4 regions of the Phyllobacterium sp. A18/5-2 genome follow, and region 1 is predicted to be linked to each of the others. Evidence: predicted binding sites of a transcription regulator. Region 1 holds the regulator's gene; each other region holds the start of a gene.

What was found. Region 1 encodes PhoB, which activates phosphate uptake and scavenging genes when phosphate is short. Its sites were predicted from a motif close to TGTCATNNANCTGTCAT; they were not measured.
Region 2: a site for PhoB is predicted at 3,256-3,272, ahead of N8E89_RS01960 (glycerophosphodiester phosphodiesterase family protein). Genes of this name have one in related genera too.
Region 3: a site for PhoB is predicted at 4,938-4,954, ahead of N8E89_RS05170 (YdcH family protein). Genes of this name have one in related genera too.
Region 4: a site for PhoB is predicted at 4,709-4,725, ahead of N8E89_RS06410 (DUF2794 domain-containing protein). Genes of this name have one in related genera too.

The regions. Positions count from the first base shown of each region.
Region 1 is NZ_CP104966.1:3,590,159-3,598,293, forward strand. Features, by position in the region: gene N8E89_RS17890 (SDR family NAD(P)-dependent oxidoreductase) at 1-518, opposite strand, end outside; partial or broken gene N8E89_RS17895 (LysR family transcriptional regulator) at 640-1,543, shown strand; gene N8E89_RS17900 (hypothetical protein) at 1,781-1,954, opposite strand; gene phoB (phosphate regulon transcriptional regulator PhoB) at 2,115-2,801, opposite strand; gene phoU (phosphate signaling complex protein PhoU) at 2,819-3,550, opposite strand; gene pstB (phosphate ABC transporter ATP-binding protein PstB) at 3,573-4,388, opposite strand; gene pstA (phosphate ABC transporter permease PstA) at 4,404-5,783, opposite strand; gene N8E89_RS17925 (DUF3333 domain-containing protein) at 5,806-6,144, opposite strand; gene pstC (phosphate ABC transporter permease subunit PstC) at 6,137-7,510, opposite strand; gene N8E89_RS17935 (substrate-binding domain-containing protein) at 7,601-8,135, opposite strand, start outside.
Region 2 is NZ_CP104966.1:382,622-390,756, forward strand. Features, by position in the region: gene N8E89_RS01950 (glycoside hydrolase family 25 protein) at 1-346, shown strand, start outside; gene N8E89_RS01955 (lytic murein transglycosylase) at 463-1,677, shown strand; gene N8E89_RS01960 (glycerophosphodiester phosphodiesterase family protein) at 1,740-3,209, opposite strand; gene N8E89_RS01965 (glycerophosphodiester phosphodiesterase family protein) at 3,355-4,704, opposite strand; gene N8E89_RS01970 (alanine racemase) at 4,803-6,032, opposite strand; gene N8E89_RS01975 (DMT family transporter) at 6,217-7,116, shown strand; gene metF (methylenetetrahydrofolate reductase [NAD(P)H]) at 7,615-8,135, opposite strand, start outside.
Region 3 is NZ_CP104966.1:1,024,881-1,033,015, forward strand. Features, by position in the region: gene N8E89_RS05135 (DUF1036 domain-containing protein) at 1-287, shown strand, start outside; gene pyk (pyruvate kinase) at 284-1,720, shown strand; gene N8E89_RS05145 (tetratricopeptide repeat protein) at 1,863-2,471, opposite strand; gene ykgO (type B 50S ribosomal protein L36) at 2,534-2,659, opposite strand; gene N8E89_RS05155 (5-(carboxyamino)imidazole ribonucleotide synthase) at 2,827-3,900, opposite strand; gene purE (5-(carboxyamino)imidazole ribonucleotide mutase) at 3,903-4,400, opposite strand; gene N8E89_RS05165 (YdcH family protein) at 4,486-4,689, opposite strand; gene N8E89_RS05170 (YdcH family protein) at 5,014-5,193, shown strand; gene N8E89_RS05175 (ArsR/SmtB family transcription factor) at 5,334-5,597, opposite strand; partial or broken gene N8E89_RS05180 (MFS transporter) at 5,663-6,848, opposite strand; gene N8E89_RS05185 (DUF1192 domain-containing protein) at 7,018-7,203, opposite strand; gene N8E89_RS05190 (NAD(P)H-quinone oxidoreductase) at 7,298-8,135, shown strand, end outside.
Region 4 is NZ_CP104966.1:1,278,402-1,286,536, reverse strand. Features, by position in the region: gene N8E89_RS06430 (ABC transporter ATP-binding protein) at 1-51, shown strand, start outside; partial or broken gene N8E89_RS06425 (ABC transporter permease) at 48-2,616, shown strand; gene N8E89_RS06420 (Bax inhibitor-1/YccA family protein) at 2,809-3,585, shown strand; gene N8E89_RS06415 (GNAT family N-acetyltransferase) at 3,753-4,313, shown strand; gene N8E89_RS06410 (DUF2794 domain-containing protein) at 4,310-4,681, opposite strand; gene N8E89_RS06405 (DUF1223 domain-containing protein) at 5,075-5,800, opposite strand; partial or broken gene acnA (aconitate hydratase AcnA) at 6,038-8,135, opposite strand, start outside.

The DNA of each region.
Region 1 (8,135 bases):
CCATCCCTCGCATATTCCATCGCGAGATTTTTGGAGATCGCGTCGACTCCGCCCTTGGTCATCATCGGGACCGAAGCGGTGAGGCCAGCGATCGGATGATCGATTAGCGGCGTCGTGATGCTGACGATACTGCCGCCGGACTTCTGCGCCAGCATTTGTTTCACAACAAGCTGGGTGAGGTGGATGAAGCCTTCGAGATTTGTCGAGGACAATCTTTTGAAGTCGGCCACTGTATAATCAAGGAATGGCTTGGTGAAGAAAATACCGGCGTTGTTTACGAGAGCATCGATCGTCCCGAACCGGTCCATGGCGGTTTCTGCCACTTTTGTTGCCGTTTCAGGATCGCCGATATCACCATCGACCAGCGCCAGCTGACTTGAGGCTCGAAAAGCATCGGAAGCACTGACCTGGCGAGATGTCGCGACAACATTGTAGCCGCGATCGACGAAGGCGTTAACGAGGCCTGCTCCGATACCTTGCGAGGCTCCCGTAATGACAACAGTCTTTCGTGTTTGCATTTTGATCTCCATTGGATTGCGCAGCATTGTGCTTGCTCCCAATGAATATGGCTGACGTTCTATTCCGCGATTAGATGGAAATATCTGGAATCTTTTTTCCATTTATGCAAAAATCAAATGCATGGTCGATCTCAATGACATCGCGGTTTTCGTGAAGGTTGCGCAATTCCAAAGCTTCAGCCGGGCCGCGCACGCGCTCGGGATGCCAGTGTCTACTGTCAGCCGGAAAGTCTCCGCACTCGAAGATCAGCTCGGTGTCACATTGCTGCAGCGAACGACCCGCAAGCTGACGCTCACCCTCCAGGGCCGTGCCTACTACAATCAATGCGGCGAACCCCTCAGTCACTTGTTTGACGCGGAGCGGGTTCTGACACAGACGCAGAAAGAGCCGGAAGGCCTGCTGAAAATCTCTGTTCCGGTGATCATGGGTCAAGAGCCATTTTATGATTTTCTCTCCGCGTTCCTGAAAACGTACCCACGGATACAGGTCGACCTTTTCGTCACGAACCTATTCCTCGATCTGATTGCAGAGAACGTTGACGTCGGCATTCGTTTCGGTGAACTTCGGGATCTCGACAATTGTAACCCAGACAATAGGGAAGAGCGTCCGCTACGTCGTCGCTACTCCAGGCTATCTCGAAGGCCGGTCGCCCCCCGTGAAACCGGAGGATTTGAAAGACCATCAGTGCATTCTGCTCAACGGCCGCAACAACGAGGCGGAATGGCATTTGGTCAACGGACGCAAATCGGTAAAACTGCATGTGTCCGGACCCTTATCAAGCAGGGACTTCCATTCGATAAGTGCTTTTACCTATCTTGGGCATGGGATCGGCCTGCTGCCGTCAACCTATTGCGACGAACGTATCCGACAAGGCAAACTCGTTCGTCTTCTGCCAGACTGGTCATCGCCAGAAATTTTCGTGCACGCCGTCTACCCGACACGACGCTATTTGCCGGCGAAACTGCAGGTCTTCCTCCATGAACTCAAGGCTTGGAAGAGCTCCCTATGGAGTCCGTTGCGCTAACTGCTTTTGGTGCATCGGGAGGTTGGTAATGGCTGGCGTAAAACCACATCGCTTGAACGCCATAAAGATATATCGATTGGTGACCGTGGTGGCGTTGCATCCCAAACGAGTCCCTTCAAATGGCGCTCTTCGGCTTGACCTCGTTTTTCGATACGCTGTCCGGAAGGGGAAGTCCTGCAGGATCGAAGACTCAATGTCTCGGCACCAAAACGCTCCAGTAGCGCGCCGCCTACCGCATCAGGTCCGCATCGCCACTTGATGCCTCGGCTTGCAAATGGCGGAGCGCGCGGCGAGATTGAGCACAAAGCGATCAGGTTCAAGCGCCAGCGTGTTCACATCAAAGCCTTGCATGGGTGTGTCCGGTGTACTTACCTCGAAAGTCAGGCGGGCATCGGCCTTGAGTTCGATCACGGCCGCGACCTGGGGGCGAGGATTCCGCGGAATTTGCTTACCCGCATGAAATCGCGGCCTCCCTCGGAAGGCAGGCGTGTTTTCTGTTGCGCTATTGGCAGGTGGGACTGGCAGCACCATTCGCGGGCCACTGGATCAACGGACGTGACAAAAAGTTTCGTCAACCAAAAGAATAGCCAGCGCCGCGCACAGTCCGGATCGGATCGATCGAGCGGCCAATATTGATAGCCTTGCGCAAGCGGCCGACATGCACGTCAACGGTTCGGTCATCGACATAGATATCAGCGCCCCACACATTGTCGAGCAGCTGGCCACGAGAGAACACGCGTCCCGGAGACTGCATCAGGAATTCCAGGAGGCGGAATTCAGTCGGCCCAAGCTTCAATTCGCGTTCCTTGCGGAATACCCGGTGTTGTTCGCGGTCCAGCTTCAGGTCACCAAAGCTCAGCACATGCGACAACAGGCTCGGATTGACCCGCCGCAACATGGATTTGATCCGAGCAAGAAGTTCCGGCGTCGAAAATGGCTTGACCATGTAATCGTCGGCTCCCGTAGAGAGCCCCCGGACACGTTCACTCTCCTCGCCGCGCGCCGTCAGCATGATGATCGGCAGGATTTCCGTTTCGCGACGTGCGCGGAGGCGCCGGCAGAGCTCGATTCCCGAAAGGCCGGGCAGCATCCAGTCGAGGATTAGAAGGTCCGGCACCTTTTCCCGCAAGGCAATTTCCGCTTCATCGCCGCGCGTGATTGTCTCAACAACATAGCCTTCAGCTTCAAGATTGTACCGGAGAAGAACGCTCAAAGCTTCCTCGTCCTCCACAACGGTGATTTTGGGGGCTATCGCCATGGCTCATTTATCCTGGATTACGGTTGTCTGGCTTCATCGACAACGATGCTGTGGGTCTGGTCTTCCTTCGGCCGCTCGGCCGGCAGTTGCGAGCCAGTGACGATGTAATATACCGTCTCGGCAATGTTGGTCGCATGGTCGCCAATCCGCTCGATATTCTTGGCGCAGAACAGAAGATGCGTGCAGGCCGAGATATTGCGCGGATCCTCCATCATATATGTCAGGAGCTCGCGAAAAAGCGAAGTATACAGCGCATCGATTTCGTCATCCCGCTCGCGCACAATGTTTACCTGCTGTACCGAGCGCGTCGCGTAGGCGTCGAGCACGTCCTTCAGCTGCGTCAGTGCCAGTTCCGCAATGGTTTGCAAGCCGCGATAGACCGACAATGTCTGGCGGGTGTCGGTAACGGCAACGACGCGCTTGGCGATGTTCTTGCCAAGGTCGCCGATGCGTTCGAGATCGGAGGAAATGCGGATCGTGCCTATCACTTCACGCAGATCAATCGCCATTGGTTGGCGCTTGCCGATGATGGTAATGGCTTTTTCGTCAATCTCGCGCTGGCCAGCATCAAGAATAAGATCGTCCGAAATCACGCGCTGTGCCAGCGCGTTGTCGGAATTGACCATGGCCGTAACCGCCTGTTCAACCATACGCTCTGCATGACCGCCCATCTCCGCGATCTTGTGCGCCAGGAACTTCAGTTCTTCGTCGTAGGAACGGACGGTGTGCTGTGCTGTATGTTCTGTCATGTCCATGTCCTCGTTTCAGGGATCAACCAAAGCGCCCGGTAATATAGTCCTGCGTCCGCTTTTCCGACGGGCTGGTGAACATCATTTCCGTGTCGCCCACCTCAACCAGATTGCCGAGATGGAACATCGCTGTCCGCTGCGAAACGCGGGCGGCCTGCTGCATCGAATGCGTAACGATGACGATCGTGTAGTTCTCGCGCAGTTCGTCGATCAATTCCTCCACCTTGGCAGTGGCAATTGGATCCAGCGCGGAGCACGGCTCATCCATCAGGATGACTTCGGGGCTAACGGCGATGGCGCGGGCAATGCACAGGCGTTGCTGCTGGCCGCCGGAAAGGCTCGTTCCCGAGTCATGCAAGCGGTCCTTGACCTCAGTGAAAAGCCCTGCTCGCTGCAGACTTTTTTCAACGATCTCATCGAGGTGGCCCTTGCCCTTGACCAGACCATGAATCCGCGGGCCGTAAGCAACGTTTTCATAGATGGATTTCGGAAAAGGATTAGGCTTCTGGAACACCATCCCGATTTGCGCACGCAACTGAACGACGTCGATTTTCGGATCGTAAATATCACGATTGTCGAGAGTGATGTCGCCCGTAATGCGGCAGATCGAAATCGTATCGTTCATACGGTTCAAACAGCGGAGGAAAGTGGACTTGCCGCAGCCCGAGGGTCCGATCAATGCCGTGACTTCCTTTTCCCTGATGTCAAGGTTGACATCGAACAGGGCCTGCTTCGCGCCGTAAAATACGGATACGTTTTTACCGCGCATCTTGATGTTGGTCTGATCAGGGGTGCCGTACAATTTCTTTTCCACATCAACTTCAGTGAGCATGTTCATGTCCTTATACCTCGTTTACCAACGACGTTCGAAGCGTCGACGTAGCATGATCGCTGAAGCGTTCATGATGAAGAGAAATGCCAGCAGTACCAGGATCGCGGCGGCTGTTTTGGCCTGGAAGGCAACTTCCGGAAGATCAGACCATAGATAGATCTGAACTGGAAGCACCGTCGACGCTTCTGTAATACCTCCCGGTATGTCAACGATGAAGGCAACCATGCCGATCATCAACAGCGGAGCGGTTTCACCGAGAGCATGCGCCATGCCGATGATGGTGCCTGTCATGATACCTGGCATGGCCAAGGGCAACACGTGGTGGAAGATGGCCTGCTGGTGTGATGCTCCGACACCAAGGGCTGCTTCTTTGATGGATGGCGGAACAGCTCTCAGGGCAGCGCGCGAGGCGATAATTATTGTCGGCAGGACAAGCAAGGCCAGCACCAGACCGCCTACCAACGGCGCGGATCTTGGGAGACCGAAAAAGTTCAGGAACATTGCCAATCCGAGCAAACCGAAGACGATCGATGGAACAGCCGCAAGATTGTTGATGTTGATTTCGATGACTTCGGTGATCCGGTTTTTAGGCGCGAACTCTTCCAGGTAAATCGCCGCGCCGACGCCGAGTGGCAAACAAAGGATCAATGTGACGGCGAGCGTCCACAATGTTCCGGTCAAAGCGCCCCGGATACCGGCAAGCTCGGGTTCACGGGAATCACCAGATGTGAAGAACCGTGTGGCGAAGGCCTTTTCGAGCGTCCCCGTTGCTTTCAATTGCTCGAGCCAAGTGGCCGATTGATCCTGGACTCGCCGGTTGGACTCCGGTGTCTCGAGCGTCAGGATCGACCACGTTCCGGCATTCGCCGGCTCCGTGCTTGTCGGCGTGATCATTTTCAGACCATCAATTCCGGCGGGACTAATCTGCGTTGCCTTGATGGTACCACCGTTCACGTTGACGAGCAGACTGGGCAACCGCTGGTCGAGTTCGATTGCGGTGTTGGCGTCTGTGATCCGCGCGTTCAGCGTATTGGCTTCAGATTTGAGGGTTTCAATCTGCCCGCTCAATGCAGCGGCTGCATCACCCGCCAAACCGGGCAAAGATCGTTCAAGGCGCGCTATTTCACTTCGCAGACTGTCAAGCCGTTCGAATAGGAACGCCTGAATTTCCTTGAAAGCCTTGGCGAAGTCATCACCGGATGACCGTAAGGAATAAACATCGCCGTTGATGGTCTGGGTTAGTGTGCCGTCGCCTTTGAGGTTGGTTTCGGCCGTTTGATACCCCTTGAGATATTGATCGGCGTCATCGGAAAGCAGCACGGGAACAGTCACTTCCTGGCCAATCAACGAAGGATTGCTGACGATCATGCGGCGGAAATCATCCGAAGCACCGGAACTCAAAAGGCCGTTGAGGGCCCGCCGGTCAGCACGCGTCGTTACGTCGGGAAACTGTGCCGCCAGAGCCGTCGCGAATAATCTTGTCGTAGTTGCCGGCCAGGAGTGCCGTGCGATCGCCGGTCTTTTGAGGGTCCAATGCGGCTTGATCGGCAATCACCTTCAAGTCAATGCGGTGCTCGGAGAACGCAGGAATTCCTTTCAGCAGGATGTCGATAAGGACAACAGAAAGAAAGATCGCAGTTACGACAATCGCGGCGATGCCATAGAACTTGAAACGGCGCTCCGCACGATACCGCTTCTTGATCAGCGCGTCGCGCGGATCGGCGGTGACGACAATGTCGGACGATGAGGTGATGTCAGTCATATTGTTCCCGATATCTCTTGACGATCTGGAGCGCGATGAAATTGAGCACAAGTGTGAAGAAGAAGAGCACAAAGCCGAGTGCGAAGGCGGAGAGCGTCTTGGCGCTGTCGAACTCCTGATCACCGACCAGGATTGTCTTGATCTGCACGGTAAAGGTTGTGACCGCTTCCAATGGATTGAATGTCAGGTTGGCGGCAAGACCTGCCGCCATGACGACGATCATGGTTTCACCAACGGCACGCGATATGGCCAGCATGAAGGCCGATACGATGCCGGGCAGCGCGGCAGGCAGCACCACTTTCTTGATCGTCTCCGATTTCGTGGCACCCATGGCATAGGAGCCGTCCCGCAGGGCCTGGGGAACGGCATTGATGACGTCATCGGAAAGCGACGAGACGAACGGAATGATCATCATGCCCATGACCAGCCCTGCGGCAAGCGCCGATTCCGACGCCACATTCAAGCCCACCATTTCTCCCCACCCGCGGATGAACGGCGCGACTGTCAGGGCTGCAAAAAAACCAAGCACCACTGTTGGAACGCCGGCAAGGATTTCCAGAATGGGTTTGGTGATGCCACGCACCCGCGGACTTGCATACTCAGCCATGTAGATGGCGGCAAAGAGTCCCAATGGGCCCGCCACAGCGATCGCAATCACCGTAATCAACAAAGTACCGGTGACGAGCGGCACAATACCAAATGCGCCTGACGAACCAACCTGATCAGCGCGAATGGCGGTCTGCGGCGACCATTGAAGTCCAAACAGGAAGTCGATCGGAGAAACCTTTGAAAAGAAATGGATCGTTTCAAAAAGCACCGAAAATACAATGCCAACGGTGGTGAGCACTGCGATTGCAGAGCATGCAAGCAACACATATTTGACCAATCGCTCGACACTGTTGCGAGCGCGGAACTCCGGACCAATCAGGCGGAAGCCGGAGATAGCGGCAAGCAGTGCGGCGACGACGCCGGCAATCAGCAGCGACCAATGAGCAAAATTCGAGGCCTGTGCATATGCGGATGCACCCGCGGTCAATTCGGGTGCCGCAGTACCGGAATAATTGCCCGCCAGGACGGATTGGATGTCACGAAGGATTGCGCTGCGTCCCAATCCCTCGGAAACCGTCGCAGGGTCGAAACCCTTCAGCGCCGTAGCTTCCACGTATCGCTCGGCAAGCGGAGCACCCACGGCAAATATGAGAAGCATTGGCAGAAACACCAATGCCGCCAGGAAAAGCCCGTGGTACGACGGTAGCGAGTGGAGCGCGGATGGATCAGTACCTGCAAGTGATGATGCCCTCTGCCGGCCCACCAAAAACCACGTGAGGGTTAATAGCGCAAGTATCAGGAAATATGCTGTGGTCATGGTCGCGCCAATCTCGGTCTTTGCCCATTAGCTTCATGCGAGAACGGGGCAGCCGGAGTTTACGTCCGGCTACCCCGTTTCGTAGCGAGCTTATTTCAGCTCATCGCCCTTCATCGGCTCCAAGGCGTTTACAGCCTTGGCAACTTCCGCATGCTTCTCTGCCGGCAGAGGAACGAGGCCCTTATCGGAAAGGTAACCCTCGTCGCCCGTCGCAGCATCAGAAACATATTCGAATGCGAACTTATCCAGACCCGGAACAACGCCAACATGGGCCTTCTTCAGGTACACAAAGAGCTCACGCGAAGGCTTGTAGGAACCGTCGGCGATCGTTTCGAAAGAGGGTGCAACGCCGTCAATTGGAACGCCGGACAACTTCGAAACATTCTCTTCGAGGAACGAGTAGCCAAAAACGCCGAATGACTTTGGATTTGCTTCGAGCTTTTGAACAATGACGTTGTCGTTTTCGCCGGCTTCAACGTAAGCGCCGTCTTCACGAACCGACTTCCACACGGTTTCAAATGCCTTCGCATCTTTCTCTTTCAGGGCCTTCAGTGCAGGGATTTCACCGGCACCGACTTCCATGAACAACTCATGCATCGAGTCCCGTGTGCCCGATGTCGGAGGA
Region 2 (8,135 bases), 480 kb from region 1:
CGCGGCATCTCCTACATGCAAGCTCAGGCCCAATGCCGCGATTGTCCGCAGTGAGATGCGCACCTTCATGGATATTCTGGAGCGCCACTACGGCAAACGCCCGATCATCTATACCACCATCGATTTCTTCGATGACAATGATCTGCGGCAACTTGACGGTTATCCGTTCTGGCTGCGCTCCGTCGCCGGTCATCCCGACGAGAGGTATGGCCCCCATCCCTGGACGTTCTGGCAATATACCGGAACCGGGGCAGTCCCCGGAATTCGCGGCGATGCGGATATCAATGTTTTTGCGGGCAACGAAAGCGCCTGGAAACAGTGGCTGGTCCGCAACAAAGTGCGATAAAGGTTGGCGTCCTGCCTTTCTCTCAATTCTTTGACTTCACCTCCCTCGCATATTCGTGCATTAGCAGGGAAAGTTTCGCGTACCTTGAAGTACGCTCGTATTAACGAGATTCCCTGATGAACAAAGTATCGATTGCCCTTGCCGCCAGCCTTTTCGTCATATCCAGCGCCGCCAATGCGCTTGATCAGGTGGCACCTCCGCAGCCGATAGTCGCAAAGCCTGCTTGCGGTGGGGAACTTGAACCATGGTTCAACGGTCTGATCAATGAGGCAAAGGCCGCTGGGGTCACCGACAAGGGCATTAGCGAACTGTTCAAAGCGTCGATGGACGACAAGGTGCTTGAGCGAGACCGCGCCCAAGGCGTTTTCAACCAGACCTTCCTGACGTTCTCATCGCGCATGGTATCCGACTACCGCTTGAAGCAGGGCGCCGCAAACCTCAAGAAATATGCCGACACCTTTGCCCGGGCCGAAGCCGAATATGGCATTCCCGGCCCAGTTATCGCCGCATTCTGGGGGCTGGAAACCGATTTCGGCGCTGTCCAGGGCGATTTTGACACGCTCAATGCTCTCCTCACCCTGTCTTTCGATTGCCGCAGGCCCGAGCTCTTCCGGCCGCAGTTGATTGCTCTCTTGAAGCTTTTCGACAGCGGTGTCGTGGACGCCAAGACGACCGGTGCCTGGGCCGGCGAGATCGGCCAGATGCAGATGCTGCCCTCGGACTATCTGGAGCGCGGTATCGATGGCGATGGCGATGAAAAGGTCGACCTGAAACACAGCGCCCCCGACGCGATCATGACCGCTGCACGCGTCATGCGCGATCTTGGCTGGCGCAAAGGCCAGCCATGGCTTGAGGAAGTAAAGCTCACACAGGAACTGCCTTGGGAAAACGCCATCCGCACCAATCGCCTGCCCCACTCCAAATGGGCCGAATGGGGCGTGACCGGCATGAAGGGACCGCTCGGTCCCGACGATGGCGATGCATCGCTGCTGCTGCCGATGGGCCGCAAGGGGCCGGCATTCCTGTCTTACGCGAACTTCGACATCTTCGTCGAGTGGAACAAATCCATCATTTACGCGACCACCGCAGCCTATTTCGCCACGCGGCTGGCAGGTGCCGGTCCGCTGGAGCCGACCAATCCTGAACCTGGTCTCAATCCGGAACAGATGAAGGAATTGCAGAACAAGCTTGTGGCGCGCGGCCACGATATGGGCCCCAAGATCGATGGCGTTTTCGGCATTCTCACGCGTGATGCGGTCCGTGAGGAGCAGATTCGGCTTGGGCTGCCTGCCGATTCATGGCCAACGCCGGAACTCCTTGGCAAGCTTTGATCCCGGTCTTGTGATGACGGAGGATCAACGATCCTCCGTCACCGCGAAGTTATTGACGAATATTATTTCAAACCCATGCAGCTGGCATAATAGCTTGTCGTCCCCACCCAATCGGAAAACACGCCTTTCACGCCAACGTCCTTGGCAAGCACATCCATCCTTCCATAAGTCATATCACCCGTATTGCCGGGCATTCCATCGCGCTCCATGGTATAGCCGACAAGCTCAAATCCGGCTTTCTTTGCGGCAAGAGCAGCTGCCGTCGGGACATATTTTTCACCCACTAATGGCGCAAGACCATCCAGGCTGGACGATATCGTCCTGACGCCTTGTGCATAAAGGCCGGCAAGACTGGTCGGATCTGGAAGAAACTTGATAAGATAAGACGCGCCCTTGCCGAATTCCGGCTCATTCTTGATCCAATAGAGTATGTCAGGAAGATTGAAGGATTGTATGCTCACGCTGGACGGATCGATCTTGGCCGCTTTGTACTCATCGACAACCTGCTGTCTGTAATCATCGAGACTATAGCCTGCTATTGACCTGTCCATATTCTTCAGCTCCGGCGTCATTTTGACGCCCGCCGCATCGAACAGCGCAATCGACTCCGCATGGGACATCAAGGTGCCGCTCCGGTTGGCATAAAGATCGGTGCGCCAATCCTTTGTAGGTGCCTCCATCATTCCCCGAAGCGTCTTGAATTCGGCAAGGGTAATGTCCGATGTGCAGCATCTACCGCCTGTGCATTTGCCTTTGAGCGCTGTGGCCTGAATATTCGTTGTATCAGTAAGATCGCATTGCGCGTGGCGGCAGACGAGTTGTTTGTCCTTGGTGAAAGTAACATCGCATTCGAGAATGCCGGCACCCATGCGGATTGCAGCCAGGTAACCCTCCTTGGTATGTTCGGGAAACTGCAAAGGCGCGCCGCGATGGGCGATGGCAAAATCCGTCCGTTTGAACGGACCATCGGCACAGGATTTGAGCTTGGTCTTCAACTCCCCCTCGCTCATGTCATCGACCAGAAAGTAGGGCCTGACGCCCACCTGCACGGCCTGAGGCGTAGCGGCCGACTGAGCTTCGGGCAATGGCAGAGGCCACACGATCGGTCCAAGGTCTTTTGGTGCAGTAGTTGCCTGCGGCGGCAATACGACTGTCTCGTTTGACGGTGCAACCGCTGGTGGAGTCTTGTTCAGCTTCGCCAGATCACTTCTGAGGTCTTTTAGGCCATCAACTGCCACCGGAGGCGCTATGACTGTCTCGTTTGACGGCGAAACCGCTTGAGGGAGGGTTGTCACCTTCAACTGCTCACCCTTTAGATCGGGCAGTTGAACGACGATTGACGACGGCAATACGACTGTCTCGTTTGACGGTGCAACCGCTGGTGGGAGGACTGTCACCTTCGGCAATTCGTTCTTGCCGGAAAACGTACTGTCGGATCCATTATTCTTTGGCGCGGCTGGATCACTGCCGTTGCAGGCGGAAATCACTGCCGCAAAGATAAGTAAAACTAAAGTATTAATAATAATTCTCATCAATATATCTCTCAATTCAGAATATTGATGTCGATACAATCCTTTTGTGACAGATATATTTCGTCGGCAATGCTCCAAGGGGCTTTGATTTTGAACGAGGAAAAACCCCCTCGGCTCGACCGCCCCGCCGACAATCATTTCTGGCCTACTTCAAACCCATGCAGCTCGCATAATAGCTCGTGGTCCCCACCCAATCTGAAAACACGCCCTTCACGCCAACGTCGTTGGCAAGCACATCCATCAAACCGTAGACATCATCACCATTTTCACCGGGGACATCGTCGTCATGCTCCATCGTCCAGCCGACAAGCTCAAATCCGGCTTTCTTTGCCTTGGTAGCTGCCGCTGATGGGATAAGCTTATTGGTGGTTTTCTCGGTATCGTAAAGATTTCCCACGGCTGACGATATGGTCCTGATACCTTGACTGTATAGGGTTGCCAGCCTGTCGTCGGAAACTGTAGACGATGGTGACCAGAGATAAGACGCGCCCTTGCCGAACTCCGGTTCATGCGCGATCAGATACAGCACATCGTCAAGATTGTCGGATTGTATGCTCACCTTCGACGGGTCGATCTTGGCGGCCTTGTACTCGTCGACGAGCTGCTGCCTGAAATTGTCGCGGGTGTAACCTGGGGGCAGGGTGATTTTCTTAAGCTCGGGGGTCATCTTGACACCAGCCGCGTCGAACAAGGCAATCGATTGGGCGTGGCTCATCACGGTGCCGCGTGTGTAGAGACCAGTGCGCCAATCAGCTACGTTCTTCAGATATTCGCCTGGTTTCGTCGCATCGGGGTTGGACCCTGCCAGTTTTCCCTTCAGTGTCTCGAACTCAGCCAAGGTAAAATCATATGTGCAGCAGGAAACAGAAGCCGTTTTCGCGCCATCCGCAGGCTTGAAAGGCACAGAGCATTTTGCCGCCAGCTCCTTGTTGGACAGGACATCTGTCGTTTGAGCAAGATCACATTGACTATGACGGCAAACGAGCTGCTTGTCCTTGGTAAGGGTCACATCGCACTCAAGGATGCCCGCACCCATGCGGATGGCCGCCTCATAGCCTTCCTTTGTGTGTACGGGAAATTCCAAAGGCGCGCCGCGGTGGGCGATGGCGAAATCCGTCCGTTTGAAAGGCCCGTTAGCGCAGGATTTGAGCTTGGTCTTCAATGGCCCATCGCTCATGCTATCGACCAGATAGTAAGGCCTGGTACCGACCTGTACGGCCTGTGGCGCGGCGGTGGGCTGCGCTTCGGGCAAGGGCAAGGGCCACACGATCGGCCCGAGGTCTTTCAGTGCAGTGGTGGTCTGCGGTGGCAATACGACTGTCTCGTTTGACGGTGCAACCGCTGGTGGAAGGACTGTCACGTTCGGCAATTCGCTCTTGCCGGAAAACGTACTGTCGGATCCATCATTCTTTGGCGCGGCTGGATCACTGCCGTTACATGCGGAAATCATTGCCGCAAAGATAAGTAAGACTAAAGTATTAATAACAATTCTCATCAATATATCTCTCAATTCAGAATATTGATGTCGATACAATCCTTTTGTGACAGATATATTTCGCCACTATTCACGACGGCGCGTTTTGATGAAAGGCTCTAAAGCTCTGTGTAGGCCATCGTCTCGAGCGAGGCAAAACCCTCGGGCCGATCGCCCGCGTCGAATGGTGTCTCTACCTCGACAAAAGTGTCGGGATAGAAACCGTTGAAGCGGGTGCGCAACGATAGCGAATAGGCACCGATATGACCGATCTCGATCCAGTCCCCCGTGTCGACCGTTTCCGGCAGCCAGAACGGGCGCGACAGGATATCGACGGAGTCGCACGTCGCCCCGCAAACCTTGAACGGCACAATCGCCTTTGGATCGCCATTGCGGTGCTTCTTGGCAGGATCGGGGATGAAGCGTGCAGGCAGCGTTATCTTGCCGGTCCATGAATCCGAGAGCGATGCCCAGATACCGTCATTGATGTAAAGCCGCCTGCCCTTGCGCAACAGGACGCGCACGATAAGCGAGAAGGCTCTGGCGACGATGACGCGTCCTGGCTCCGCCACCAGCGGCAAATCGCCAAAGCCGTACTCCTTGATGTCGCCGCGCAACCGCGACATCAGCTGACCCAGCGAAGGCATTTCCACATGCTTGCGCTTGGGGTCATGCCCATACTCGGCGGGAAAACCACCACCGACATCAAGGCCGGCCAGCGGTACACCCGCACGATTGCGCACCCAGTCTGCCGAACTCAGCGCACGCTCATAGGTGTCGGGGTCCTCGATCTGGCTGCCCACATGAAAACACAGGCCAACGTTGTAGCCAATCTTATGCGCCCGCTGCAGAAGCTCGACCGCGTGAGCGGGAGCTGCACCAAACTTCTTGGACAATTCGTAGGCTGCATGCCCCTTGGTTTGCAACCGTACATAGAGGGTAACACTGGCAGGATCGATGTCCAGCGCCCGCACGATGCGTGTCACCTTGGCGATCTCGTCCTCATGGTCGACGGCCATCACGCGAATGCCATAGGTTTCTAGAGCGAGGCGTATATCGGACTGCGCCTTGATCGGATGCATATAGAGCATCTGCGCTTTCGGAGCGACCTTGCGCACCGCTTCGAATTCCCCTGGTGATGCAACATCGAATATGTTGATGCCATTGCGCGCCAGCGTATCGAGTACGAGGTGTTCACCGTTGGTCTTGACCGCATAGGCCGTCTCGCCCGGAAACATTTGTCTGAACTGGTGCGCGTCCTCAACCAGGACTTGCGGTCGAAAGCAATAAACGGGCTGATCCGGCCGCAGGGTGAGCGCTGCTTCACGGGCCGAGGCGAATCGTTGCATCGTTTTGTTCTGCGTCATGGAAAACTCTTATCAAGGACGGATGACAGACGAAAGTCGGTTTCTTTCGGCAGGAATCGGGTGGCTTTATATCTTTCAGACGGTAAGTAGGTTGTTGAGCCGCATTTTTTCCTAAAGGATTGTAATTGTGTCTACGGCCGAAACGACGACATCAAATCCCCTCGCCATGACCGGTTTTGCCTGGCTGCAATTGCTTTTGCTTGGCGCCATCTGGGGTGGATCCTTCTTCTTTGCGCGTGTCGCGGTCCAGGTCGTTCCGCCGCTGACCCTCGTTCTGTTTCGCGTATTGGTAGCGGCATTGGCGCTGCACCTCTACCTGCTCAGCCGCGGCGTCCGATTTTGGGACTACAAACAGCATGCGCTTGAATTTGCCGGGTTGGGACTGCTCATGAACGTCATCCCCTTCTCGCTGCTCTTCATTGGCCAGACGGTGCTCGGCGCCGGTGTCGAATCCATCCTCAATGCCACCACACCAATCTGGACGGTCGTCGTCGCTGCGGTCTTGACGGTGGACGAAAAGGTCACGGTGAACAAACTGGCGGGGATTCTTCTGGGCATATTCGGACTTGTTGTCATGATAGGACCCGGCGTTCTGACCGGCTTGGGCGGACCACTTTGGGCGGAGATAGCTGTAATCGGTGCAACCCTCTCCTATGCATTTGCTGGCATTCTCGCCAAGCGCTTCAAAGGGGTGCCACCAACAATCACATCGACCGGGCAAATGACCGCTTCAACGCTAATCATGATCCCCGTCGTGCTTGCGTATGATGGCGTTCCCGATGTGGCAAGAATAGACACCGGCGTCTGGCTGGCCATTCTCGGCCTCGGCCTTCTCTCAACCGCCTTCGCCTACATTCTGTATTTCTCTATTGTGCGGACGGCAGGTGCCACAAATGCGTCGCTCGTGACATTGATCGTCCCGGTCAGCGCGATATTGCTTGGAACAATTTTTCTCGGAGAGCGTCTCGCGGTTCACGATTTCCTTGGCATGGCGCTGATCGCATTAGGTCTGCTGATTATCGATGGACGGCTTCAGACTGCTTGGCAAAAACAGCAAAAAGCCTAAAGTTTTCAATAATCCTCTTATCGCACAGCTCAAAATGCGTGGCTTAATCCTGGCAGGATTGCGGCAAAATATGGTAAATTCCGCAGCCATGGCAGATTCTTGTGCAGTGCAAAAATATACCCGTTTCTGGAACATTTTATCGTGAATTTAGAATTTTTTTGCTACTATAAATCTGTTTTATTTCAAAAACTTATGGTTCCTAGGCAAAAAAATTCTACACGCATTGTCACGAGTTCGCAATAATTAGGCTTTTTCTGTGGCAAATTTGCGCTATGTTAAATCGGTTAACTGCAGGAGACAAACGATGGGACTAACTCGATCGATGAATGTCCTTATGATCTGTGCAGCGTTCGCATTTATTGGTGCAATGGTCGTAGGACTGATACCCTAAGGTCAAACAAGAGCGCGACGGAGATGGTCTCTGACCGTTAGTAAAGTGAAACAAAATGGAACGGCCCGGTTATAGCAACCGGGCCGCTTCCCGTTCTATCCCTCACCTCAAGCGGCGGCCCCAGCCAAGGCGCCCTCTAACGCGCCGCTCCCTGGACGTATGCCGATCAGATGGCAGATCGCGAAAGCAAGATCGGCGCGGTTCATCGTGTAGAAATGGAAATCCTGCACGCCCCGCTCAACCAGGTCGAGCACCTGTTCGGCGGCAACGGCCGAAGCAACCAGCTGGTGGGTCTGCGGATCGTTTTCCAGCCCGTCAAATCGTTCCGTAAGCCAGCCTGGAATATGCGTGCCCGCCCGCGAGCAGAAATTCGTCACTTGCGTAAAATTGTGGATCGGAAGGATTCCCGGGAGAACGGGAATATAGATGCCGGCGCGACGTACTTTCTCGACGTACCGCTCATAGAGATCGTTCTCGAAGAAGAACTGCGTAATCGCCCGCGTGGCGCCATTATCTACTTTTCGCTTCAACATATCGATGTCAGTGGCAAAGTCCGGGCTCTCAGGGTGCTTTTCCGGATAGGCGGAAACGGAGATGTCAAAATCGGCGAAAGCCTTCAGACCAGCGA
Region 3 (8,135 bases), 1.1 Mb from region 1:
TCAATGCTTCGTCCTGCACGACGCTGGTCGTCGGGCCGCTGACATCGCGCTATTATTACCTCTATGCGGAAGACGCGCAAAGCGGCGGCCGCTGGGACGGCAAGGTGAACATGTGTGTCGCCGAAAACCAGTTCAAGATTACCGGCATCAACGACTGTTTTGCACGCGGATTTCAACGTGCCGGCTTTCAGGAGTATGATACCGGCGAACAGACGAGCTGGATGGTCCAGCTTACGGAAGAAAATCCTCCCTCATCTCCAATTGTAACGGATACCCCTCCTCAATGAGACGCCGCCGTAAGGTCAAAATTCTAGCCACCCTGGGTCCCGCTTCCTCCGACGAAGCCATGATCCGTAAGCTGTTCGAAGCCGGCGCCGATGTGTTCCGCATCAATATGAGCCACGCCAGCCACGAACTGATGCGCGAACTCGTGCGCCGCCTGCGTAATGTCGAGAAGGAAGTGGGACGGCCGATCGGCATTCTTGCCGATCTTCAGGGACCGAAGCTGCGTGTCGGCAAGTTCAAGGACGGCAAGGTTGATCTCGTCGCCGGTCAGACCTTCACGCTCGACGACAATGATACGCCGGGCGACAATACCCGCGTGTTCCTGCCGCATCCGGAAATTCTCGAAGCCGTCGAGCCCGGCCATCGCCTTTTGATCGATGACGGCAAGCTGGCTCTGGTCGCCGAAGCTTCCGACGGCAAGTCCATCCGCTGCCGCGTCGTTTCCGGTACCCGGATTTCCGACAAGAAGGGGGTCAGCCTGCCCGATACGACGCTTGGCGTTAGCGCCCTGACCGAAAAGGACCGGCGCGACCTCGATGCGGTTCTGCATGAGGAAATCGACTGGGTGGCCCTGTCCTTTATCCAGCGGCCCGAGGACCTTGCCGAAGTGCGCAAGATCGCCCGCGGCCGCGTTGCCCTGCTTTCGAAAATCGAAAAGCCGCAGGCGGTCACCCGCCTCGACGAAATCATCGAACTCTCCGACGCTCTTATGGTCGCCCGCGGCGATCTTGGTGTCGAAATGCCGCTAGAATCGGTTCCCGGCATCCAGAAGCAGATCATCCGCGCCTGCCGCCGGGCCGGCAAGCCGGTCGTCGTCGCCACACAGATGCTGGAGTCGATGATCACCGCCGCAGTCCCGACGCGTGCCGAGGTTTCGGACGTGGCCACCGCGGTATTTGAAGGCGCTGATGCCGTCATGCTCTCGGCCGAATCCGCCGCCGGCGATTATCCAGTCGAAGCGGTGTCGACCATGGCCCGCATTGCCGAGGAGGTCGAGCGCGATCCGAACTATCCCGGCATCATCCATGCCCAGCGCCCCGAGCCCAATGCGACCGGCGCCGATGCGATTTCGCTCGCAGCACGCCAGATCGCCGAAACGCTCAACCTCTCGGCGATCGTCACCTATACCGCCTCGGGCACAACCGGACTGCGCGCGGCGCGCGAGCGGCCGTTACTGCCGATCATCGCGCTTTCGCCGGTGGTCGAGACGGCACGCAAGCTTTCGCTCGTCTGGGGATTGCATTGCGTTGTAACCGAGGATGCCAGCGATCTTGATGATATGGTCGATCGTGCGTGCCACATCGCCTATCAGGAAGAATTCGGCAATCCGGGTGACCGCATCATCATCTCGGCTGGCGTACCGCTGCGTACGCCCGGCTCGACCAATATGTTGCGTATTGCCTATATCGGCTCGGATGGGCTGACTGGAATTTAGGCTGTGTCGAACAGGGTCATTTCGTTCCGGCACAGTAATGGAACGCAATGACCCAATTCTTGCTCAAGGACTGCTGGTTCTCACCCGGCAATCGCCGAATCTGGCCCAGGTTCATCCACCAATGCGGGAAAAATGGTTGTGATTACGTGCGCTGGCCGGTGAGTTCATCGGCCAATTCACCCGCCTGCTTCTGCGCCTCGCGCATCATCGGATAGACTGTCAGAACCCGCTCGAAAGCCTGCAAGGCGGCTTCCTTGCGTCCGGTATCCTTCAGGATCGCTGCCATACCCGCCATCGCCCCGAAATGCCGTGGCTCCAGCGCGAGGGTCTTCTGGATGTCGGCCATGGACCGGCCGTAATCATTCATCATGAAATGCAAGGTCGCCCGCCGGTTCCACCCTTCCGCATAGTCCGGCTTCATCACGACCACCTGGTCGAGAAAGTCGAGGGCAACGGGATACTTCTTGTCTTCCATGGCCTTGGCAGCCCAGCCCATCATCAGGTCGACGGTCGCGCTACCGGAATTCTGCCATTGCATCTGGATGAGCGAGGCGATGCGCGCAGCCTTCACCTCATTGCTCTCGCGCTTGAGAGATGCAAACAGATCATCAAGCCGCGCCGAGCGCTTTTGCGCGAGCGTTTGATTGGGCAAGGCTGCCTGCTGCTCGATGGGCGTCTGCGCCTGCGCCATTGCGGGCACAGGCAAACCCGCCAGTAAAGTTCCAATCGAAAATACAAAAACGCTCCGCATGACACGGATGGTAGTCCGTATCAGCGAAACGTCAAATGCAAATAACCGTGAGACGGATACGATCAGCCCTGGCGCGCTTTAAAGCGTGGGGCGGTCTTGTTGATGATGTAAATCCGGCCCTTGCGACGGACCAGCTGGTTGTCACGATGACGGGCCTTCAGGGCCTTGAGGGAATTCTTGATCTTCATTTCAGCACCGGTATCTTTACGCCCGAAACCGGGCACCAATAAAAAGCGCGCCTGTAAAGCGCGCCGGAAACACGTTGCGGGGAAATAGCCAAGGATTACCCGCATTGTCAACACCCGGCTTACGATTCATCGCGTGATTCAGAGCAGAATCACGCATTTATTCGTCGTTACAGTCTTTTCGTGATCCGCGTCACATGTCCCATCTTGCGGCCGGAGCGCGCTTCAGCCTTACCATAAAGATGCACGACAGCCCCGGTTTCCTGTAGAAGCATTGGCACCCTGCCGATGTCATCGCCGATCAGATTTTCCATGACGCAATCGGAATGACGCCTCGTATCGCCGAGCGGCAGGCCGGCAATCGCCCTTATGTGCTGTTCGAATTGCGATACGGCACAGGCCGCTTCAGTCCAGTGGCCCGAATTGTGCACGCGCGGCGCAAATTCATTGGCAAGCAATGTCCCGTTGGCAAGCACGAAGAACTCCATGCCGACAACGCCGACATAATTCAGCCCGTCCAGCAGCTTGCGCGCCGAATCGGCGGCCAAGCCGGCAATTGTCGAGGAAACAGAGACGGGCACGGAAGATGTGGCGAGAATACCGTCCTTGTGGACGTTCTCCGCAATGTCGTAGACCTTGATATTGCCGTCCTCATCACGCGCGGCGATCACTGAAATTTCGCGGGTAAAATCAACCAGTGCTTCGAGGATAGAAGGTACGCTGCCAATTGCGGCGAAACCGGATTTCGCGCTTTCCCCCTTTGCGCCCGTAAACTTGATCTGACCCTTGCCGTCATAGCCGAAACGCCGCGTCTTCAGGATGCCTTTGCCATCAAAGGCAAGGAGCGCCGCCTTGAGATCCCCTTCATTCTCGACGATGCGCCACTGTGCAGTCTGGATGCCTGCCTTATTGAGGAAGCGCTTCTCGGCTACCCGATCCTGCGAGACCTTTAAAGCCTCGGGCGGAGGAAAAACCGCCTTGCTTTCATTGAGCATCTCTACCGAATCCACCGGAACATTCTCGAATTCATAGGTGACGACATCGCTAAGCTCGGCAAGTTGCTCAAGTGCATTCGGATCGTCATAGGCCGCCACAATGTGCTCGCTCGCAACTTGCGCCGCGGGGCAATCTTCCTGCGGCTCCAGAATGACTGTCCTGTATCCAAGCCGCGCCGCCGCCATGGCGAGCATACGGCCGAGCTGGCCCCCGCCGATAATTCCAATTGTTGACCCTGGGGAAATCATCTTCACGCCTCGTCAGAAGGTCTCATCGCGACCTTATCGCTCTGCGCCTGCCGGAAATCATCGAGCCGCTTCGCCAGGGCATCATCATTGAGCGCCAGAACCGCTGCCGACAACAAGGCGGCATTGACGGCTCCTGCCCGGCCAATCGCCAGAGTGCCCACAGGAATGCCGGCTGGCATCTGCACGATCGACAGAAGCGAATCCTGCCCCGAAAGCGCTTTTGATTCCACAGGCACACCGAAGACTGGCAAAGGCGTCATCGCTGCGGCCATACCAGGCAGATGCGCTGCGCCACCGGCGCCGGCGATGATGACCTTAAATCCCGCTTTGCGCGCGCCCTTGGCGAAATCCACCAGCCTGTCGGGAGTTCTGTGCGCGGAAACGATACGATCGTCGTGGGAGATGCCGAGGGCATCCAGCGTTTCGGCAGCATGGCGCATGGTCGTCCAATCGGACTGGCTTCCCATGATGATTGCGACGTCAGCGCGTTTGTCTGCCATTGAGCATCCTCTATCGAGATGGGGGCATTAAAGGAAAACCCGGAGCTCCGCAAGCTGCGAGCCAGGTGAGAAACCTCTTGAGAAATCAGGCGATGATATCGGGAATGATCTTGTCTTCAAGCTCAATGAGCTTGTCTTTGATCAGCAGCTTTTTCTTTTTCATTCGCTGGATACGAAGCTGGTCGCAGCCCACCTGGATCATTGCTTGTATGGCGGCATCAAAATCCAGATGCTCTTGTTTCAATCTTGCGACTGCCAATCTAATGTCAGCCTGATCCTGGTCGGACATGCAGTGATTCCCGGTAATTTTTGCCGCGCATAATTCTAAAACCGCAGCCGGTTTTTGGAAAGGACTATACGCAAATTTAAAGTGCTACTGCTTACCCTGCGCGAAAGAGGCGCATGCGGCAATAGTTCAGAATCCAGTGTTTGGTCCAGGGCAACGCAACCCCTTACCAGCACGTCGCCATATCATATTTTAAGAAACAAGAAAATCCTACGAAACAAATTCGACAATTGCTTAAAGTGGTGGCAGAGTGTCACGGCTCTGTCATAAACTTGCCACCTGGCAGGCAGAGCGTGAGTAGGGAAAACCAACCAAGGGAGAAGCCGGATGGCCATTGAGTCTCATCTTGAAACGCTTGAACGTAAGCATGGGGCGCTCGAAAAGGAAATTTCCGACGCGCTGTTAAGTCCCGCCTCCGACGACCTGAAGATCAGCGATATGAAACGTCGCAAGCTTATGCTCAAGGAGCAAATCGAAAAGCTCAAATCAGTCGTCACCCATCATTAATCACGATAAGGACCATACCGCGAAATTCCACTCGATAGCTTGAAAGCATCGTGCTGGCAGTTACAAAAAAGCCCGGCCCTCACGCTGATGACGGGCCGGGTTTTTTCGTCGCCTACAGAGCGGCCAGAGCAAAATTTGCTCTATTCATTCCAGAACTGGTCCAGCCACAGGTTCAGGTGGAAAAAACCGTTGGCGTCGACTGCATAGATCCGGCGTGTGCCTTCGGATTTGACCGTTACCAGCTGCGCATCGAGAAGTGCCTTGAGGTGCTGGGAAACTGCGGGGCGGGAAATTGGCAGGCCTGTCGCCAGTTCGTTCACGGTTTTTGGCCCGCGTCGAAGCTCCTCCAGGAGATAGCGGCGGTTCGGATCAGAAATTGCTGCAAAGGCATCCGTTTCGACCATGAAGGATAGTCATTTTAAACCGGCAGGAATGTCAACGAATTTCGTATCGGGCCTAATCCAACCGCTCACTCGGGCAAGTTTTCGGCCCGCGGATCCAGCCTGACACCCTCGGGTGTTACGCGCTCGGCACCGACCGTCTGAAAGTTATCCCTCAGCTCAATGGGCACCGGTGCCCGCATGCGCGAGCGGATGATCGCGTGGGTCATGATCGAGGCGTGGGCCAGGGCCGTTACTGCAAAAAGCCCTTCCGGCGTAATGCGCTCCATGGCCCAGGCTCCAAGGATCGGGCCGATCATCGTGCCAAAGCCATAAAGCAGCAGAAGCCCGCTTGTGACTTTGACAAAGTTTTCCGAGTCGGAAAAATCGTTCGCATGGGCGACCGCCACGGGATAGAGCGTGTAGGCAAGGCCGCCATAGACCGCGGTCATGGCCAGAATGACATAGGCATGGCGCGGCGCAATCAGGAAAATCAACAGGCCTATCACAGCGGCGGCGCCACCAACCATGGCAAGCACATAGCGTCGATCCGTGCGGTCCGACATCCGGCCGACCGGAATCTGCATCAGCGCACCGCCCATGACGGAGGCGCTCATCATCAGGGCAATTTCCGTCGTCGATATGCCGGTTGCCGCGCCATAGACCGCACCAAGTGTACCGAAAGCACCATTGGCAACGCCAATCAGGATACAGCCGAGGAAAGCGACGGGGGAATTGCGATAGAGCGCCCTGAGGTCAAGCTGCACTTCGGTCAGGGGTTTTGGACTGCTCGCAGTGGAAATTGCTGTCGGGATAAGCGCCAGACAGAAAAGGATACCGGACATCATGAAGAACGTCCCCGTATGCACGTCACCGAAGCCGATCATCATTTGCCCGACAGTTATCGATGCGAAATTCACAACCATGTAGAGCCCGAATATCTGGCCGCGATTGGCGTTCGTCGCGCGCTCGTTGAGCCAGCTTTCGATCACCATGTAGGATCCGGCCATGGCGAAGCCGGTCAAGGCGCGCAGCACGATCCAGGCAGTCGATCTCGACCAGTATACCGGTCATCAGCGCGACGATCGCTGCGATTGACGCAAAAGCGCTGAATGCGCGCACGTGACCGACACGGCGGACGAGACGCGGCGCCAGCAGGCAGGAGGTGATAAAGCCACCAGCCCAGGCCGTACCCAGAAGCCCCAGGGACGTCGTCGAGAAGCCCTCCGCTCCACCCCTCAACGGCAGTAGCAAACCATGCAAACCCGATGCCATGACGAGAAAGGACGTGCCGCAGAGGAGTGCGAAGACCTGAATGAACGAACGGAACACGGCAAACCCTTCAAGCGAATCGGAAGTGGACCCGCACAGGATCGTGCAGGCGGTGAGTTCGTGTCATGCAGTAATGCGGAAACTTGATGACATCCGCATAACTTTTGTTGTCTCAGCGGAACAACGCCTCGGCCGCAACCTTACTGTCACCCTTGCGGGAGCGTTCCTCTTCGAGCCGCGTTATTTCGGCACGCAGGAGCGTGATTCGCTCGTCAAGCTCCGCAACTGACAATAGCGACAGGTCCTGGCCAATATCGTGAATGATTTTGCGCCTTGGCTCTTCATCGAAAAGTGACATCATTTCCTCCACTTGTCGCTCTAGAGTGCGAGAATACAGCCCAACTGCTTGGAATTGCAAATTATTCTGGCGAATCAATATTGAGGTGGATCCTATGGCCGATAAAATTCCAACGACAATGACGGCGATCGAGATCACGCAGCCAGGCGGACCTCTGGTGCTCAAGGCGGGGAAACGTGGTGTCCCCGAACCAGAAACGGGCGAGCTTTTGATCCAGGTCCGCGCGGCCGGCGTCAATCGGCCAGATGTGTTGCAGAGGCAAGGTCATTATCCGCCACCGGCCGGTGCCTCCGATATTCCCGGTCTGGAAATCGCCGGTGATGTCGTTGCCATCGGCGAAGGTGTTACGCGCTTCCGTATTGGCGAGCGCGTCACAGCATTGGTTTCAGGCGGCGGATATGCGCAATACTGCAATGTGCATGAAACCAATGCGCTGCCAATCCCCGCTGGTTACGGCTTCATTGAGGCTGCGGCGATTCCGGAAACCTACTTTACCGTCTGGCACAATGTATTTGAGCGCGGCGGCTTGCAGAACGGCGAAACCTTCCTCGTCCATGGCGGCTCCTCCGGGATTGGCACCACCGCCATCCAGCTTGCCAGCGCTTTCGGAGCCTACGTCATCACCACGGCGGGTTCGGATGAGAAATGCGAAGCCTGCGTCAAGCTTGGCGCGAACCGTGCGGTCAATTACCGCCACGAGGATTTTGTCGAAGCGGTAGAAGACGCGACTGGCGGCAAGGGTGTGGACCTGATTCTTGATATGGTCGGCGGCGACTATATCGAGCGCAACTACGATGCAGCGGCCGTCGATGGCCGCATTGTCCAGATTGCCTTCCTGAACGGCGCCAAGGCGCCCACCGATGTTTCAAAACTGATGGTCAAGCGCCTTACCCATACTGGTTCAACCCTGCGCGTCCGGTCCGTTGACTTCA
Region 4 (8,135 bases), 1.4 Mb from region 1:
GGTTTGATCGAAACAGACGAAGCTGCCCGAGAGCTGGCGAAAACCGCATGAGCGAGCTGCTTTCCACCCGCACGTCACCATCACTTAAATTGGCTCTGCGTTTTGCGTTGCGCGAAATGCGCAGCGGGTTGTCCGGCTTCTATGTATTTCTTGCGTGCATCGCTCTGGGTGTCGCCGCCATCGGCGGCGTCAATTCCGTGGCCAATGCCGTTACTGCAGGCATTTCCGCACAAGGACAGAGTATTCTTGGGGGAGACATCCGCTTTCAACTGAACCAGCGTGAAGTCACACCCGGAGAGCGAGCATTCCTGGCCGGCAAGGGTAAAGTCGCCGTGAGTGCCAACATGCGTTCGATGGCAAGACTTGCCGATGGCTCCGACCAGTCGCTGGTAGAGGTGAAGGCAGTGGATAATGCTTATCCGCTCTATGGCAGGCTGGAAACAACACCCGCATTTGATCACAATACGCTATTTGCTGAAAAAGACGGTGTTTTCGGCGCGGCCGTGGCGCAAATTTTTCTGGACCGTCTCAATCTCAAGCTCGGTGACCGCGTTCTGATGGGCTCGGCGACGTTCGAGCTGCGTTCCGTCATCACCAATGAGCCGGATCTACTGTCCGATGGTTTCGGCTTTGCGCCACGTTTCATGGTATCGCTGGACGGCCTTGCTGCCGCAGGACTGGTTCAACCGGGAAGTCTGGTCGACCATAGCTACAAGATCGCGCTGCCCGTACAGGCGAGCGAAGCCACCATCACGGCGATCCGCGACGAAGCCCGGCAAATGTTTCCCGAAGCTGGCTGGACGATACGCAGCCGGACCAATGCAGCGCCATCGCTCAGCGCCAATATCGAGCGGTTCTCCCAATTCCTCACGCTGGTGGGGCTTACCGCACTCATCGTTGGCGGTGTCGGTGTTGCCAATGCCGTCAGAGCCTATCTCGATGGCAAGCGCGGCGTCATAGCAACCTTCAAATCACTCGGGGCACCGGGCTGGTTTGTCATAGCTGTCTATCTGATTCAGATCTTGATCATCGCCCTGATTGGGATACTTCTCGGCCTCGTGATCGCCGCCATCATTCCTTATGCGGCGGGTTATGCGTTGCAAAATGTCCTGCCTATTGCGGCCAAGGGCGGATTCTACCCTGGCGCATTATCGTGGGCGGCCCTGTTTGGACTTTTGACAACACTGAGCTTTGCAATCCTGCCACTCGGGCGCGCCAGGGATGTCCCGGCAACGGCGCTCTTCCGCGAACAGGGATTTGAACAAAGGGGGTGGCCAAAGACCTTCTACATCGTTGTTGCGGTCGCGCTGATCGCCATTCTTTGCCTGCTTGCGGTATTTTTCGCCTATGACCGAAGGATCGCCACAATCTTCATCGGTGCGGTGATTTTTTCATTTCTGGTTTTGCGGGCAGTTTCGAGCCTGGTTCAGTGGTTGGCGCGGCGTGCGCCACGGGTTCGCTCGACCGCGCTGAGGCTCGCCATTGGCAATATCCACCGACCCGGTGCACTCACGCCGTCAGTCGTGCTGTCGCTCGGGTTGGGGTTGACGCTCCTCGTTACGCTTGGGCTTATTGATGGCAGTCTGCGCCAGCAGCTGGCCGGCAACCTGCCCGAACGGGCCCCGAACTTCTTCTTCGTGGACATCCAGAGCAAGCAGGTGGACCAGTTTACCGATCTTGTGCAAAAGGCGGCGCCCAACGGCAAAATCGTCAGCGCGCCGATGCTGCGCGGCCGCATAGTCGCGTTCAATGGCACCGATATCAGCAAGATGACCATTTCTCCCGAAGGCGCGTGGGTGTTGCGTGGCGATCGTGGCATTACCTACGCCAAAAGCGTTCCTGAAAATTCGGCGCTGACGCAAGGCAGTTGGTGGCCGGCGAACTATACCGGCGAGCCGCTTGTATCGTTCTCGGCGGAAGAGGCTGGTAATCTTGGTCTCAAGATTGGCGATACGGTGACGGTGAACGTGCTTGGCCGAAACGTCACCGCACGCATCGCCAATTTGCGCCAACTGCAATGGGAATCGCTGGCCATCAATTTCGTCATGGTATTTTCCCCCAATACGTTCGCAGGGGCACCGCATGCCTGGCTGGCGACTTTGACAGATAGTGCTTCGACTCCACAAGAGGAGGCAACTGTTATGCGCGAGGTGACCCGAACCTTCCCTGCAGTAACGACGGTTCGCGTCAAGGACGCGATCACCATCGCCAATGAACTTGTCGGTCAATTGGCCGTGGCGATCCGTGCGGCTGCATCGGTCGCGCTGATTGCCTCAATACTTGTACTGGGCGGTGCGCTAGCAGCGGGCAATCGGGCCCGTGTGCATGACGCAGTCGTGTTGAAAACGCTGGGCGCGACGAGACGCACGCTGATCAAAGCGTTCACGCTCGAATACATGCTCCTTGGCCTTTCGACGGCGATATTTGCGCTCATGGCGGGTGGCGTCGCGGCGTGGTACGTGATTGTACGGGTTATGACATTGCCGCCATATTTTCAGCCGGAAGTCGCGGTCATGACAGTGATTGTGGCTCTGGTTCTGACCGTCGGATTTGGACTTGCGGGTACATGGCGAGATCCTCGGTCAGAAGGCCGCTCCGGTCCTGCGAAACCTCTGAAATCGTTAAAAAAGTGTAATTTTTGAGCAATTCATCGCCTTTTGGCCGCGATACACGTATTCTTGAGTGAATAAGGTCTTGTTATGAGGCCACTGAATCCCCATAATTTGTCCCAAGGCATGCTGGGGTCCCGCCAGCGGCGCCTGGGGAATAAACCCGACACCCGACGGGACGAAGCAAATGAGGTTAATCATGGCTGACTATCGCAACATCCAGGCCCGTACATCGGCCGGAGTGCGTGTGGACGCGGGGATCGATCAGGGTCTGCGCAGCTACATGCTCAAAGTCTACAATCTGATGGGGATCGGTCTTGCAGTGACCGGTCTTGCTGCTCTTGCACTCGTTTATCTCACGACCACGAATGATCCTTCTCTGGCCGCAGCGACACTGCCGAACGGCAAGATGCTGACCAGCTTCGGCGTTGTCTTCTACACATCGCCGTTGAAATGGCTCGTGATGCTCGCACCGCTTGCCGCAGTGTTCTTCCTGAGTTTTCGTATCGAAAAGATGTCGGTATCGGCAGCTCAAACTACCTTCTGGGTTTATGCAGCCCTTGTTGGTGCTTCGCTGTCGTCGATCTTCCTCGTTTATACATCCGGAAGCATTGTTCAGACGTTCTTCATCACGGCTGCATCGTTCGGCGCGTTGTCGCTATATGGCTACACTACAAAGCGTGATCTATCCGGAATGGGCTCGTTCCTGTTCATGGGCCTGATCGGCATCATTCTTGCTTCTGTAGTCAATATTTTTCTTGCGTCGAGCGCGTTGCAGTTCGCCATCTCCGCGATCGGTGTTCTGGTCTTTGCGGGTCTTACCGCTTATGACACGCAGAACATCAAGGAGATGTACTACGAAGGCGATGCCTCGGACACCTATGGCCGCAAGGCGATCATGGGCGCGCTGCGGCTCTACCTCGACTTCATCAACATGTTCATGTTCCTACTGCAGTTCCTGGGCAACCGCGAATAATTCGATTGTGACGTGAACTGGGAATCGGGCAGCGGAAACGCTGCCCTTTTCTTTTGATCGGCAAATTGCCCAGCCATAGTGATGGCATTTTCGATACGGCACCTCTTCAAATTCGCGGCGAAGACGTGCATGACATTGGCAAGATTATCCTCTGCTTGTGAAACTCCATGTCCCAGATTCATATTCGTCCGGCGCAGCCTGCCGATCTTGGCCCCATCACCGAAATCTATCGCGATGCCGTCCTCCACGGAACAGCGACTTACGAAATCGACCCACCTGACCAGGAGGAGATGACCCGGCGGTTTCACGCGATCACGACCGGCGGATTTCCTTATATCGTTGGGGAACTTGATGGGACGGTGATCGGCTATGCCTATGCAAGTTATTTCAGGACCAGGCCAGCCTATTGGTGGACGGTTGAGGACTCGATCTATATCGCACCCGAAGCCAAGGGAAAGGGTCTCGGCAAGGCACTGCTGAGGCAACTGGTCGTCGACTGTACCGCCCTTGGGTTTCGTCAGTTCATTGCCGTGATCGGTGATGGCCACGACAATTCTGCCTCTGTGCGACTGCACGCCAGAGCCGGATTCAAACACTCAGGAACCATCAAAGGTTCAGGCTTCAAGCACGGACGCTGGCTGGATACAGTCCTGATGCAGCTCGACATGAACGGTGGTTCGCAAACGCTGCCCGGCAGACCACCATTGGAAGGGAGTGCGGGCACTTAACTGCGTACGACGCTTAAACTCTTGTCGAATATTTTGAGAACGCGGTCGAGTTCATGTCCGCGTTTGAGAATGAGGCCGCTAGCGGCTATGACGCTGTAGAGCCCTTGCTTGCGTGCCAGCCTTGGGTTCTTCTCTACCCGAAACATTGGAACTTCGCTGGTTCTGCGAAAAATCGAAAACACTGCACGATCCATCAAATGGTCGATGGCGTAATCGCGCCATTCTCCCGCAGAAACCATAAACCCATATATTCGCAGGATTTGATCAAGCTCGCGCCGATTGAAGGTGACGGGTAGTTCGCTGGTGCGGACAAGTGAAACGAGTTTTGCCTGATGTTGCGATTCGTCGCCACCTGCATTGCTGTCCATCAATCATCCGCCTCTGAAAATTGCCGTGTGACACCTGGATGACGTAAAGGTGACCTCATCTGCGTAAATTTACAAGTCCGGAGTCAATTTCGTGGTCATCTCCGGCCGGTTACGAACTGCTTTCTCTGCGTTCTCACGAAGCAATACGGCCTGTTTCCAATGGTGATGATCTGACACATTCTCGCCATTTTCTGTTCGCATTGCCGCCCGATTCGAAACCCAACATCCTCACATGTTGTCTGAGACGGTTCGGTCTTGACAGTCCGATACCCCAAGCCCCCCGCCCAACGGGTTGTTTGGGCCGAACCAATCAGTCTCCCTGAAAGGCAACATGCCCCAATATCTCAGGCCGGATTTATCCGGCCTGTTTTTGTTGGAACGGACACATCGGAACTAAGGCTTTGCAGCCATGATCGATGCGCCGATGATCGGTCCTGGTTTACCTTCGCCAAGCATCTCCTGAAGAAGCACGGCGCACCCCGTGGCCTTTTTGCTGGCGAGTTCGCTCAAAGGAATTTCGATCTTTTGAGCCTTGCCGTCCCACATGCCAACTGTTTCCATCGCTCGCACGCTGTTGGCATAACTGACCTTGCGCCCGACATTCTCGCCATCCGGAATTGCAACGATGCTTTCCCGGTTGAAGTAGGCGAGCAAAACCCGAACGGGGTTTGTCGCGCTGGGACCCGAGCCAATATCTATCAGCAAGCGATCAGGCGCTGCTTTCTCTATCGAGACAGGGACAATCAGGCCGCTTGGTGTGTCCCGCATTTCCGCGATGCGTCTGCGAATCTTCCGTCCATCCTGACCGTTCATGTGTTCGCGGCCATTCAGAATTACCTGAGGAGTATAGATCCCGTTTAGACCCAGAGCCGTGCGGTAGGCGTTCTGGCGATCGGTGTTTTCTGGCAGAGCAAGGTTGTCGGTCCAACCACGGTAGTCCCAATAATCAACGTGAAACGCGAGTGCTACGACCTTGCCTTCCGTGGCAAGTTCCTTCAGCACCGCGTCAGCTGGAGGACACGATCCACAACCCTGCGAGGTATAGAGTTCAACGACACCATCCGGTTTTTTGCCAACGTCCTGGGCACAGACGGGCAGCACATATACGGCAGCCGCCAAAAGCGGAGCACCGATCAAGATACGTCTGGACAAAGTGGGCAAGGGCACGGGTTCTATTTTCTTCCCAGTTTGAACGGGGTTGTTGTCGGACAAAATGATTGCGAGATGATTGATAGGAGCCGGTGGTTTCAAGAGGAAGTCACTTTGAGGTGAATTCGATCACGTTTCTACTGCCAGCCCAATCAAAAGGCCGCCGGGGTTGTCCGGCGGCCTTCGATTATTCGCAAAGTTTGCCGTTTATGCAGCGAGATCGCGCAGCACGTACTGCAAAATGCCGCCGTTCTTCAGATACTCGAGTTCGTCGATCGTATCGATGCGACAGATCAACGGAACCTTTTTGACGCTGCCATCGGCATAGGTCACCGTGGCAAATGTCTTCTGACGCGGCTGGATCGCGGCAAGACCTTCGATGGAGACGATTTCGTCACCTTTCAGACCCAGCGATTGCCAACTTGTGCCGTCTTCGAGAACGAATGGCACAATACCCATGCCGACCAGGTTCGAACGGTGGATGCGCTCAAAGGACTGGGCAATTACCGCGCGAACACCCAGCAGGTTGGTGCCCTTGGCTGCCCAGTCGCGTGACGAGCCATTGCCGTATTCCACACCGGCAAAGATCACCAGGGGCACGTTCTCGGTGCGGTATTGCATGGCCGCGTCGTAGATCGGCATCTCTTCCTTGGAAGGATAGTGGAACGTATAGCCGCCTTCGCGCCCATTCTCGCCGAGCATGTGGTTGCGTATGCGGATATTGGCGAATGTGCCCCGCATCATTACTTCATGATTGCCGCGACGTGTGCCGTACTGGTTGAAGTCGAGTGGAGCAACGCCGTGGTCGGTGAGGTACTTGCCAGCCGGCGAGGCCGCCTTGATTGAACCGGCCGGCGAGATGTGGTCGGTGGTGATCTTGTCGCCGAACAGACCAAGGATACGGGCTCCCTTGATGTCGTCGACCTTGCCGGGCGTCTTGCCCATACCAACGAAATAGGGCGGGTTCTGCACATAGGTCGATTGGTCGTCCCAGGCATAAGTCTGACCAGCTGGCACTTTGACCGCCTGCCAGTTCTCGTCGCCCTTGAACACGTCCGCATATTTGGCCGAAAACAGCTTGCGGGTTACGTTCTTGGTGATGAATTCCTGGATCTCATGCGAAGACGGCCAGATATCCTTGAGGAATACCGCGTTGCCGTTCTGATCTTCACCAAGTGGCTCGGTGGTCAAATCCTTGGTGACGGTACCGGCCAGCGCGTAGGCAACCACGAGCGGGGGTGAAGCCAGGTAGTTCGCCTGCACATCGGGCGACACACGGCCTTCGAAGTTGCGGTTGCCCGACAGCACGGCGGCAGCGATCAGGCCCTTGTCATTGATGGTCTTAGAGATCGGCGCCGGCAAAGGACCGGAATTGCCGATGCAGGTGGTGCAACCGAAACCGACGAGATTGAAGCCGAGCTTGTCGAGTTCCTTCTGCAGGCCGGCATTCTCGAGGTAGGCGGCAACAACCTGCGAGCCGGGCGCGAGCGATGTCTTGACCCACGGCTTGGATTTCAAACCCTTCGCGACGGCATTGCGGGCAAGAAGACCAGCCGCAATAAGCACACTTGGGTTCGAGGTGTTGGTGCAGGAGGTGATGGCGGCGATAGCGACATCGCCATGGCCGAGATCGTAGTTCTCGCCTTCGACTGCATATCGGGCGTCGAGCTGCGTGGTCTTCTTGTATTCCTTCTGCAGCGATTCATGGAAGCCCGATGCAATGCCCTCAAGAGCAATACGGCCCTCCGGACGCTTCGGTCCGGCCATGGACGGAACGACAGTGCCGAGGTCCAGTTCCAGCGTGTCCGTGAAAACCGGATCGGCCGAATTTGGTTCACGCCACATGCCTTGCGCCTTCGAATAGGCCTCGACGAGGGCCAGGCGGTCTTCGTCCCGACCGGACATGTGCATGTAGTTGATGGTTTCGCGGTCGATTGGGAAGAAGCCGCAGGTCGCGCCATATTCCGGACCCATATTGCCGATGGTGGCGCGATCGGCCAGCGTCATGCTTTCCAGGCCGGGGCCGAAGAACTCCACGAACTTGCCGACGACGCCCTTCTTGCGCAGCATCTGCACCACGGTGAGAACCAGATCAGTCGCCGTCACGCCTTCCTTGACCTTGCCGGTCAGGCGGAAACCGATAACTTCCGGCAGAAGCATGGAAACGGGCTGGCCAAGCATGGAAGCCTCAGCTTCGATACCACCAACACCCCAGCCAAGAACACCAAGTCCATTGACCATTGTCGTGTGCGAGTCTGTGCCCACGCAGGTGTCTGGATAGGCGACCGTGACGCCGTCTTCTTCT